3 linked regions of the Paludisphaera borealis genome follow. The main gene of each other region encodes a partner of the protein of the gene in region 3 in a complex. Links are inferred from orthologs where the notes say so. Each region holds a gene or a part of one and is shown on either strand. Other genes may lie near its edges.

Evidence for each region. The genes of interacting proteins can lie anywhere in the genome.
Region 1: the proteins of accD (region 3) and accB are in contact, whole or in part, in a solved structure (PDB 8UXZ), measured with the Escherichia coli proteins. The link is inferred for Paludisphaera borealis from one-to-one orthologs.
Region 2: the proteins of accD (region 3) and BSF38_RS05065 are in contact, whole or in part, in a solved structure (PDB 8UXZ), measured with the Escherichia coli proteins. The link is inferred for Paludisphaera borealis from one-to-one orthologs.

Annotation. Positions count from the first base shown.
Region 1 is NZ_CP019082.1:128,529-132,131, reverse strand. Bases 704-3,591 are described here. They hold accB (acetyl-CoA carboxylase biotin carboxyl carrier protein), read left to right. Parts: upstream 704-1,835; coding sequence 1,836-2,348; downstream 2,349-3,591. Other genes in these bases: accC (acetyl-CoA carboxylase biotin carboxylase subunit), read left to right, coding at 2,420-3,591; BSF38_RS00560 (M24 family metallopeptidase), read left to right, coding at 704-1,726. In the rest of the region: BSF38_RS00565 (3-keto-disaccharide hydrolase), read right to left, coding at 1-454; more of BSF38_RS00560, read left to right, coding at 635-703; more of accC, read left to right, coding at 3,592-3,603. UniProt on the Escherichia coli protein: This protein is a component of the acetyl coenzyme A carboxylase complex; first, biotin carboxylase catalyzes the carboxylation of the carrier protein and then the transcarboxylase transfers the carboxyl group to form malonyl-CoA.
Region 2 is NZ_CP019082.1:1,306,274-1,309,979, reverse strand. What follows is about bases 13-3,003. They hold BSF38_RS05065 (acetyl-CoA carboxylase carboxyltransferase subunit alpha), read right to left. Parts: upstream 2,030-3,003; coding sequence 995-2,029; downstream 13-994. Other genes in these bases: BSF38_RS05060 (serine/threonine protein kinase), read right to left, coding at 2,138-3,003; BSF38_RS05070 (FkbM family methyltransferase), read right to left, coding at 13-598. In the rest of the region: more of BSF38_RS05070, read right to left, coding at 1-12; more of BSF38_RS05060, read right to left, coding at 3,004-3,037; BSF38_RS05055 (ATP-binding protein), read left to right, coding at 3,395-3,706. UniProt on the Escherichia coli protein: Component of the acetyl coenzyme A carboxylase (ACC) complex. First, biotin carboxylase catalyzes the carboxylation of biotin on its carrier protein (BCCP) and then the CO(2) group is transferred by the carboxyltransferase to acetyl-CoA to form malonyl-CoA.
Region 3 is NZ_CP019082.1:5,332,342-5,336,310, reverse strand. Bases 676-3,504 are described here. They hold accD (acetyl-CoA carboxylase, carboxyltransferase subunit beta), read left to right. Parts: upstream 676-1,580; coding sequence 1,581-2,429; downstream 2,430-3,504. Other genes in these bases: BSF38_RS20595 (PIG-L deacetylase family protein), read right to left, coding at 2,445-3,236; BSF38_RS20605 (histidine phosphatase family protein), read left to right, coding at 867-1,481. Outside these bases: BSF38_RS20610 (DUF885 domain-containing protein), read right to left, coding at 1-437; transcriptional repressor LexA, read left to right, coding at 3,518-3,969.

The DNA.
Region 1 (3,603 bases), 5.2 Mb from region 3 along the record:
CGGTGATGGTCATGTGGTTCCAGTCGCCGGTCGGCTTCTGGGCGTTGACCTTGGGGGCGACCAGGTCGTAGAAGGCGCCCGAGTCGTGGAACCCCGTGCCGGTGGTGTCGTCGAGGGCCACTTCGATGCCCGTGTAGACGGGGTCCTTGAGGTCGCCGACCCGGATGAAGACGCCCGAGTTGCACCCCTTGGTCAGCTTGTAGTCGAAGTCGAGGACGAAGTCGCCGAGCTTCTCCTCGTGGACGGTGATGTAGCTTCCCGTGTCGTGAGGGTTCAGGCCGTCGGCCTGGACGAACTTGTCGGCCAGCGGCTTGCCGTCGCAGAGAATCCAGCCCTTGGGGCTCGAACCGTCGAAGAGGGTCTTGGCGTCATCGACGGCCGCGACGGCCAGCGAGCCGGCTGCGAGACCGGCCAGGACCACGGCGGTCAGTCGGGAACTTTGACGAATCCACATGGTGCTTTTCACTTTCTGTCGGTCGTGGCGGGGACGGGCAGGGCCGTCGCCCCTTTGCGGCGGCCGCTGTTCCGGCTAACGTAACATGCGGAGGTTCCGGTTCCACCCCGCCAGTCCTCGGCGGTCTCGATCCGCGATCCTTCTCGTCCTCGTTTCTCGGAATGATCGTTGGAGTCGCTCATGGATCGAATCTTGCTTCGCCGCGACAAGCTGCGCGCCCGGCTGGCCGCGGAGAACCTCGACGCCTTGCTGGTCGTCCATCCCACCAACGTCGGCTACCTGACCGGTTTTTCGGGCGATTCGACGCTGCTGCTGGCGGGCCGCGATCGCGACGTGATCCTCTCGGACGGCCGGTTCACGACCCAGCTCGAACAGGAATGCCCCGGCCTTGAAGCCGTCATCCGCCCGGCGGTCCAGTCGATGAACCAGGCCGTGGCGCAGACCGTCAAGGGGCTCGGAATCCGCCGGCTCGGCTTCGAATCATCGTACCTGAGCGTCGCCGACTGGGATTTCCTGAAGCGCGAGCTGACCTCCTGCGACCTGATCTCGACCTGCGACCACGTCGAGACCCTCCGGGCCGTCAAGGACGAGATCGAGATCGCCGAGATTCGCGAGGCGGTCGCCTTCGCCCAGCATGCATTCGTGAAGCTGCGGGCCAGCCTGGTTGAAGGCGAGACCGAGAAGCAGGTCGCCGACCGACTGGAAGCCTTCCTCCGCGAGTTCGGGGCCACGGGATCGAGCTTTCCGCCGATCGTCGCAGTCGGTCGCCGCGCGGCCTTGCCCCACGCCCGGCCGACCGCCGAGACGCGGATCGGCGACGACGATTTCGTCCTGATCGACTGGGGGGCGACCGGCCGACCCTACAAAAGCGACTTGACGCGCATGGTAGTGACCGGTAAGGTCACACCGGAATTCGAAAAGGTCTATCGCACCGTCCTGACGGCTCAAGAACGTGCCATCGCGGCGATTCGCCCCGGTGTTAAAGCTCAAGACGTCGACGCCGAAGCCCGCTCGGTCATCGAGCAAGCGGGGTTCGGCCGTTTTTTTGACCACGGGCTCGGACACGGGATCGGCATGGACATCCACGAAGCCCCGAGGCTCCGCAAGGAGTCGCCGACGATCCTCGAACCGGGCATGGTGGTGACGGTCGAGCCGGGCGTCTACCTCCCCGAATGGGGGGGCGTTCGCATCGAGGACGACGTCCTGGTCACCCCGGACGGCTGCGAGGTTCTGTCCGACCTGCCGAAGGCGCTCGACGCGATGAGGCTCTGAACCACGACGCACGACGCGGTCCTCGCCGACACGGTTCCGAGCGGCCCTCTTCATCGATATTCAATAAATAAAAAGCATAGAAACCAGCATCGCGTTGTGGAGTCAAGGAATGGGCGATAACGCTCCCGAAACAAGCGAGCCGTTCGACCTCAAGAAGGTCAAGTACCTGGTTCGGTTGATGAAACATTACGACCTGACCGACCTGGATATCAGCGACGGCCCCGCCCGCATCCACCTCCAACGTCGAGGCCCGGAGCTGGCGATCCCCGCATCGGCCTTCAACCCGCCGGCCGGCTCGCCCCTCGCCTATCCCCAACACGCCGTCGCCCCCTCGGCGTCGCCGGCGCCCCAGCCCGCGCCTCAGGAGGCCGCTGGCCCCAAGACGATCGTGATCGAGAGCCCCATGGTCGGCACGTACTACTCTTCGAGCGCCCCCGACACGCCGCCGTTCGTCTCGGTCGGGACCGCCGTGCAGCCCTCGTCGACGCTCTGTATCATCGAGGCCATGAAAGTCTTCACGGACATCCCGGCCGGCGTCTCCGGGACGATCGCCGAGATCCTGGTCAAGAGCGGGCAGCCGGTCGAGTTCGGTCAGCCCTTGTTCCGCGTCGTCCCGGCCTGACCGCCGCGCCGCGATGCGTCCCGAGAGAAGCGGTAGCAAGACAGTGCGCTTGTCGAGGTAGGTGAAGCCCGATGTTCCAAAGGATTCTGGTTGCCAACCGCGGCGAGATCGCGCTGCGGGTCATCCGCGCGTGCAAAGAGCTGGGCGTCGAAGTCGTCGCCGTCTACTCGCAGGCCGACCGCGACGCGCCCTACCTGGCGCTCGCCGATCGCGCGATCTGCATCGGCAAGTCGGCGAGCACCGACAGTTACCTGAACATCCCCCGGCTGATCGCCGCCGCCGAGGTCGCCGACGTCCAGGCGATCCACCCCGGCTACGGCTTCCTCAGCGAGAACCCCCAGTTCGCCGAGATCTGCCGGAGCTGCAACTTCGAGTTCATCGGCCCCCCCCACGAGGCCATCCGCAAGATGGGGCTGAAGACCGAGGCCAAGCGGATCGCCGCCGAAGCCAAGGTCCCCAGCGTCCCCGGCTCGGACGGGGGCGCCGTCTCCGACGCCGACGCGCTGCGGTTCGCCCGCGCGATCGGCTTCCCCGTCCTCATCAAGGCGGCCGCCGGCGGCGGCGGCAAGGGGATGCGCGTCTGCCGCGACGAAGCCTCGCTCGCCGGAGCCCTGCAAACGGCCCGCAACGAGGCCGAGGCCGCGTTCAAGAACCCCAGCGTCTACCTCGAAAAATACATCGACCGCCCCCGCCACGTCGAGGTCCAGATCCTCGGCGACGTCCACGGCGACGTCATCCACTGCTGGGACCGCGACTGCTCGCTCCAGCGGCGGCACCAGAAGCTCGTCGAGGAAGCCCCCGCCTCCTATCTGCCGATCGAGGTCCGCGCCAAGCTCGGCGAGGCCGCCGTCCGCCTCGCCCGCACCGTCGGCTACTACAACGCCGGCACCTGCGAGTTCCTGGTCGACGCCGACAACAACTTCTACTTCATCGAGGTCAACGCCCGCATCCAGGTCGAACACCCGGTCACCGAGATGGTCACCGGCATCGACCTGGTCAAGCAGCAGATCCGCATCGCGGCCGGCGAGCCCCTCGGCATCCGCCAGGAAGACGTCGTCTCCAACGGCCATTCGATCGAGGTCCGGATCAACTCCGAAGACCCCGACCACGACTTCCGGCCCTCGCCCGGCAAGATCACCGGCCTCCGCATCCCCGGCGGCCCCGGCGTCCGCTGGGACTCGCACATCCAGGCCGGCTACTCCGTCCCCCCCAACTACGACTCGCTCGTCGGCAAGCTCATCGTCCACGCCCCGAC
Region 2 (3,706 bases), 4.0 Mb from region 3 along the record:
GTCGTGGGTCGGCTTCCAGAACCGAGTCGGCGACATGCACCGGGACGGTCATCTGTTCGTATCGATCGGGGGTGTTCTCGGTGGAGTCGAACGGCAAGAAGCTGCCCTCGCCCGAGTTATGGCGAGGGACGGACAGGCTCAGCTCCGCGTCGACGTCGCCGACGCCCATCTCGTGCAGCCGGACGTGGCCGATATGATTGTGCTCAAGAAACGATCGAATCCGCGCGGCGCACCGGGGGTTGGGCTCGAATGCGTCGACGACGCCGGTCTCGCCCACCTTGCTTGCCGCGGCCAGGGTGATCATGCCGATGTTGGCCCCGATGTCGATGAACCGATCGCCGGGCCGCAGCAGCCCGAGAACCAGGAGCTGCAACTCGAGGTCGTAGAACCGGCCGAGGTAATAGGTCATCCGTTCCGACCACCGCGACAGGTCGAGGTCGAGCTGGTAACCGTGGAGCTTGCCCCGGATGGTCCTGCGCGGTTCGTCTCGCCACTCGACGTCGCGCCGGAAATCGCCGACGAACGCGCCATAGAGTCGTCCCCACCCCGGCAACTCGTGCCAGACGTACGGCCGGATCAACCGTTGAATCAGTCTCATGGTCTGCATTCTCGATGGGTGTGCGCCGAAGTCTCGTCTCGCCGCGAGCAGGAAAGCCCGGCCGCCAGGTGGAGAATTCGATCCGAGAGGTTTGTCATCGCAAGAAATCAAGTCGTGGCAAGCTGCTTTTCGAGTGTTCCAGGTGCGAGAAAAGCCGGGGTTGAGAAACAGATAGGGCTGGCGACCCCCAAATCCCGAGCGTCGATCGAGTGTTAATGCGGCGACTAAGTTAGCAGATCCAGGAGTACCCACACCAGAGCGAGCAGTCCCCGTGCGGAGCGAAAGGCCCTCGTGAGAGATCCGTCACCCTAGCGAGCAGGACACCTTAACTTGTTCCAAACACGAAACTTGCGCAGCGAGACCGGGCGTCGAGCCCGGCCCGCGCGCCGCGAGGCGTCAAACGGGGGACGGGGCTCGCCCGTTGCGCTGGGGTTCCGGACCGCCCTCGGTTCCTTCCAGGAAGACGCCGATCTTGCGGTACTTGTCGTAGCGACGGTCGAGGAGTTCGGGCGTGGGGACCCCAATCAACTCGCGGACCTGGCGGAGGAGGAATTGCTTGAGCGTCGTGGCGATCTCGGTGTGGTCGCGATGGGCGCCGCCGAGAGGCTCGGGGACGATCTCGTCGACGATGCCGAAGCCGAGCAGGTCGCGGCTGGTGAATTTCAGGGCCGCGGCGGCCTTGGGGGCGTGCTCGCTCCCCTTCCAGAGGATCGTGGCGCAGCCTTCGGGACTGATGACCGAATAATAGGTGTGTTCGAGCATGCCCAGACGGTCGCCGATCCCGATTCCCAGAGCGCCTCCCGAGCCTCCCTCGCCGATCACCACGCAGACGATCGGGGTGGCGATCTGGCTCATCTCCATCAGGTTCTCGGCGATGATCGCCGCTTGCCCCCGTTCCTCGGCCGAGATCCCCGGGTAGGCGCCCGGAGTGTCAATGAACGAGACGATCGGCAACCCGAACTTGGCAGCGAACCGCATCTTCAGGAGGGCCTTGCGGTAGCCCTCGGGGTGGGCGCAACCGAAGTGGCAGGCGGTCCGCTCGGCGAGGTTCTTGCCCTTCTGGTGGCCGATGAACATGACCTTCACGTCGTCGAGATAACCCAGCCCGGTCACGATCGCCTGGTCGTCGCCGATCGCTCGGTCGCCGTGAAGTTCGAGGAACTGGTCGAAGATCAGCTCAATGTAGTCGCGGGTCTGGGGTCGCTGCTGGTGCCGCGACACCTGGACGGTCTGCCAGGGGTCGAGATGCGAATAAATCTCGCGCTTGAGCGCCGCCAGCTCGCGACGCAGGCGGCGGATCTGCTCGCCGATCTTCGAGGTGTCGCCGCCGCCGCGGTTCTTGGCGTACTGCGCCTCCATCTCGGTGAGGCGCAACTCCATCTCGTAGATGGGCGCCTCGAAGGGCAGACGCTGTTCGTGGGGACTGCGCATGAAGGCCTGATCCTCGAAAGCATGCTCGCGGCGAATCGATTGATCTTATCGCAAACCTTGACTAGCCTGGCACTTACACTAAAAACACGATCACGAAGTGGAACGCGGTCACGAAAACGACCTGACGTCATTATCGGCGCCCGGGTCCGGGTCGTCCTGAAAAATTCGGACCGACCGGAACCGGGTGAGGAATTCGTGGAAGCTCGCGATCCGATCTTCGGGCCGCTTCTGGATCATCTTCATGACCAGTTCGTTGAAATTCGGAGTGACGAGCTTGTTGTGGGTGATCAACGGAACCGGCCGTTCCCGCAGGTGTTTGTTGAGAAGTTCCTGCTGGGAATTGGCCCGAAAGGGGGGGCGGCCGCACGTCAATTCATAGCAAGTGACGCCGAAGCTGTAAATATCCGCCCCCGGGGCCGGGTCCTCGCAACGGATCTGCTCCGGCGCCATGTAGCTGGTGGTCCCCTGACGAGGAATCTTGCCGCCGAAAAGCTTGCTCAGGCCGGTCCGGGGCCGCATCGCGATCGTGTAGTCGATCACCCGGACTTCCCCGCTCTTGTTCGCCAGAATGTTCTCCGGCTTGACGTCGCGGTGAATCCAGCCCTGATCGTGCATGTAAGCCAGGGCCGAAGCCGCTTGACGGATGATCCGGTGAAGCTGGGTCGTCGGCATGGGATAGACCGACGGACGCGCGATGGGAAGCTTCAAATGGAAGGACGGAAAGTAATCCATCACGAAGTAAGGCTGATCGCAATCCTTGACGAACTCAATCACCCGGACCAGATTCGGATGTCGCAACTCCATTCCCAGCTTGGCTTCGAACGCAAACGACTTCCGCTCGCTGGCGTCGCCGGCGCGCGATTCGAGCAGTTGCTTGACGGCGTACCGCCGCTGGGTGGATTCCTGGACCACCTCGATGACCACCGATGTGACGCCAGGATGGATCAGCCGGACGATGCGGTATTCGCCGATCCGGTCTTCGCTGGCAGCGCTTCTGCCCGTCGCCAAAGGCCAAGCTCCCTCGTGGTCGCAGACGACGAACCGCCGAGCGTTCGGTCGCTCCCCGGCCGATCCCACGGCAAGATCCCGAAATCCCACACACCCCTCCCCACTTTACAAAAACCCAAGCGATCCATCAACTTCCCGCCGAGCCGCGACCACCCTCTGAAGCCTCGGCCGGCGCGTTGCTCAAGAGAGAGAGGCCCGGGCGTCGATCTTGAAGACCTGGAGATGCGCCGCCGGACGCGTATTGCGAACGCGGTTCGGTCGACGTCGGGCCTCGACGCGGAGTCGTCGGCGATGGGTACCGGGCGTCGCGTTCGCCGCATCCCCAACTCCCCCAGCAGGAAAAGGAGTCGGTCGACCATGGAGCGAAGTCGGCGCATCACCCTGAATCGAGAGATCCGTGAAGTCCCCGGCCGTCCTGATCGCCTCGACGTCACCAGCCGTCGCGCAGCATTGGAATCGCTCAGGTCGACGACCCTCGGGTCGAAGGCCGCCGGACCGATCCTGATCACGGGCGAGTCTGGAGCCGGCAAGACGCGCCTCTGGGGACGCCTCGCCGACGAGCTGCCCTCAGGCTGGCGGTTCGCCGTCGTCCAGGCCGCCCCGGCGCTCGACCCCGTGGACTTCCTCAGCCTGACGGCGTCGCAGTTTGGGGTCGCGGCCTCGGACCGG
Region 3 (3,969 bases):
TGGGTCAGCAGCAGGTAGACGCTCTCGGTGGCGTAGTCGCCGTAGACCCGGGGATCGTCGCGGAACGGGTGGAACGTCTCGCCCAGCCAGATCGTGCTTTCCAGATGCCGCAGGAAGACGTCGTAGTCGATCTTCGAAGGCCGCGAGAGGCGATCGACGACCACCTCCTTCCGCAGCCGGGCCAGAGTGTCGCGGCGGAGCTGAAGATTGGCCTCGCGCGCCTCGGGCGACAGGTCGTCTAGCTTGTCGTCGAAGCCGTGCTCGCCGAGCCTCGTCGCCGACAGCGGCTCGCGGTGGAACGTCTCGGTCAGGTAATCGCGGAACAAGGCGTTCAACCGCGCGTCTTCCGGCAAGCCCCCCGGATCGTCGGCCGCGATCGACAGGCCGGACGCGGCGACCAGCGCCAGCACGAGAAACGACGATCGGTGTCGAGTCATGGCGTTCTGCTTTCGAGGATCGTGTGGTCCGCCGGCAACCTGGAACGGCGGTCGTCTTGCCAAGGCCCAGCGAGGATGGTAGAAATTGACCATACGGTGCGATACTCGCCGTCGTCAATCAATGCGCTCCCCGACCCGCGGCGGTTTAACTTCCGACTGGACCACCGGATATCGATCACGACGTCCGCCCATCCTGCCATGTAAGACTTCCATTCATTCCGAACGCTGGACGGGTCTCCCTCGGTACGCGTCGAATCTTCAACGCGGCGTCGAGGGGAAGCGAGGCGCCGGGCCCCAGTCGTCGCCGAGGCGTCGCCAGGCGATCGATGCGGGTGGTCTGGCTCAACGAAAGGGATACGGGCTGACCGCGACACACCGTTTTTCCGTGTGCTGAAGAACGCGCGACGTTGCAGGTTGGCCCCGACAGGTATGACGGCCGTGTCGATTTCATCGCAGGTCTTACTGATTCGCCCCGGCGCGACGCTCTACGACGAGCAGAACCGGGTCCAAGGCGTCCTCGACATCCCGCTCAGCGAACAGGGGAAGACCGAGGTCGCCCGGCTGGCCGAGCGGCTGGCGACGCGCGACGATCAGACCGCGCTTTCGGCGCTGTACTGCGGACCGGGCGAAAGCGTCGTCCGGACCGCCGAGATCATCGGCAAGGCGCTCGGGCTGCGTCCCCGGCGGATCGACGAGTTCCGGAACCTCGACCAGGGGCTCTGGCAAGGGCTGCAAATCGAGGAGATCCGCCGTCGCAACACCCGGCTGTTCCGCCAGTGGATCGACGACCCCCGGACCATCTGCCCCCCCCAGGGCGAGACCGTCGAGGACGCGATGGAACGGCTCCGAGCCGCCTTCAAGCCGCTCTTTCGCCGCCATGCCGACGAAGCCTTCGGCCTGATCGTCGGCGAGCCCATCGCCCGGATGATCGCCTGCTACCTTAAACGCGTGCCTCGACTGCACCTGGACGAATTCCTGCCATGTTGCGGCTATGAGCGGATCGAGGTCCGGGCCGACCTGCTGGGCGGGAACGGCTCCTCTTGACAAACGTTCGTCGCAACGGAATTGTGTGGATTCATCGACCACCGCGCGTCGGGCCGACGCGACGGCGATCCGAATTGGAAAGAAGACGGGAGAACGCCCATGGCCGGTAAAGGAGGAGGTCCCCTGCACGCCTGGCATGGCCATTTCGAAGCCAAGCGGGTCCCCGAAGGGGTCTGGATGCGGTGCGAGGGCTGCGGCGCGACGCTCTTCCGCAAGCAGGTCGAGCAGAACCTGAGCGTCTGCCCCGAGTGCAACCACCACATGCCCGTGACGGCCGTCGAGCGAATCCGCCAGCTCCTCGACGAAGACACCTTCGAGAACTGGTTCCCTGACCTCCTGCCCGCCGACCCCCTCAAGTTCGACGACCGCCGCCCCTACCCCGAGCGCGTGAAGGCCGAGCAGGCGCGAACCGGCCTGAACGAGGCCGCCCTCGTCGGCCAGGGGTTCATCAAAGGACGGCGCATCGTCTTCGGCATCACCGACAGCAACTTCATCATGGGAAGCATGGGTTCGGTCGTCGGCGAGAAGCTGACGCGGGCCGTCGAGGAGGCCACTCGCCAGAAGCTCCCCTTGGTGATCGTCTCGGGCTCGGGCGGCGGCGCCCGGATGCACGAAGGCATCTTCTCGCTGATGCAGATGGCCAAGGTCTCCACCGCACTGGGCCGCTACCGCTCGGCCGGCGGCCTGTTCATCAGCGTCCTGACCCACCCGACCATGGGAGGCGTCGCCGCCAGCTTCGCCTCGCTCGGCGACATCATCCTCGCCGAGCCCAAGGCGCTCATTGGTTTCGCCGGCCCCCGGGTCATCGAGCAGACCGTCCGCGTCCAGCTCCCCCAGGGGTTTCAGACCAGCGAATTCCACCTCCAGCACGGCTTCATCGACCGCATCGTCCATCGCCGCGACCTGAAGAGCATGATCGCGCAGTTGATCGACTATACGAGCACCTGAGGCCGCCGTCCGGGCTCACGACGGCTTCGAGGCGGACCGGCCGCCCCGGCCGTCCTGCCCGAGCAACGCGAGCAGGCGGTTGTCGTGCGGGTACGGATGGCCGTTGTACTGGCGGAACCCCTCGGCCTTGGCGACGCCGATCTCCGCCCCCCGCTTCGCCCCCCATTGCTCCTGGCTCGTCAGGTATTCGTCCATCCCGTGCTGCCGCAAGAGCCAGTCGCGCTGGCTGGCGTGGCAGGCGAGCATCGCCTTCTTGACCTCGAAGACGTCCGTCACGTCGACGTGGAAATCGGCCGGGGCCGGCCTGCCGTCGCGATCCGCCCCTTCGAGCGAGTCGACGAAATACAGGTGCGGAATCCAGTCGATGGCCGGCGCGGGCTCCCACTGGCGGGTCGCGTAGTTCGGGCACGAAGCCGAGAAACAGGCGTCGCGCACCAGAATGCTCGTGGCCTCGTGGTCGCAATGATAGTCGACCGGCGGCGCCGTCAGGATGATGTTCGGCCGCACCCGCCGCAGCGCCTCGGTCACCCGCCGTCTTGAATCGTCGTCGTTGAAGATGACCAGATCCCGGAATTCGAGGCACAGGTAATCGGCGCCGATCAGATCGGCGGCCGCCTTCGCCTCGCCGCGACGGACCTCGGCGATCGCCTCGCAATCCAGCTCGGCGCTGCCGCAATCGCCCGGCGTCATCGTCGCGATCGTCACCGCGAAGCCAGCCCGCTTCAAAAGCGCGAGCGTCCCCGCGCACTGAAATTCCACGTCGTCGGGGTGGGCGTGAATCGCGAGCACGCGCGTCTGAGTCGACATGACCGGTCCTTTCCAAAGGCTCCATGTGGCGAAAAAACCGCCCAGAGAGTAACCAGCCTCCCCTCCTTAACACAAGGGGGATACTCACCTTGTGGAACATGGCCAGGTGATCTTGAAGAATGTCTCAGACGACCCGAAAAAAATGTTCTCGCGTGCGCTAGATTACCTGTGTACATTAGCAGCCAAAGGGTCAGTAAGTGATCGTCCGTGTGCTGCGCTTATTTCCATCGGGCGCGCGGATGCGATCCGATCCCGGCGTTCGACACTACTGGAGATGAATCATGGCCGACCTCGACGCGCTCACGCTTCGCCAGCGCGAGATCTACAACTTCATTCGCAGCAAGATTCACGGACGAGGATACGGCCCGACGGTTCGGGAGATCGGGGTTCATTTCCAGATCAAGAGCCCTAACGGCGTGATGTGCCACCTCAAGGCGCTCCAGAAGAAGGGGCTGATCCATCGCGAGCCGAACATGTCGCGCGCGATCCAGCTCCTCGAAGAATCGGCCACGGGCCACCCGACCGGCGTGAAGCTGGTGGGCCGCATCGCCGCCGGCCAGCCGATCGAGGCGATCGAGCAGAACGAGGAGCTGACGTTCTCCGACTGGGTCGAGGACGGTGCCAAGTTCGCCCTCCGCGTCACCGGCGACTCGATGATCGAGGAGCACATCGCCGACGGCGATTTCGTCATCATCAAGAAGCAGGACCAGGCCCGCGACGGCCAGATCGTGGC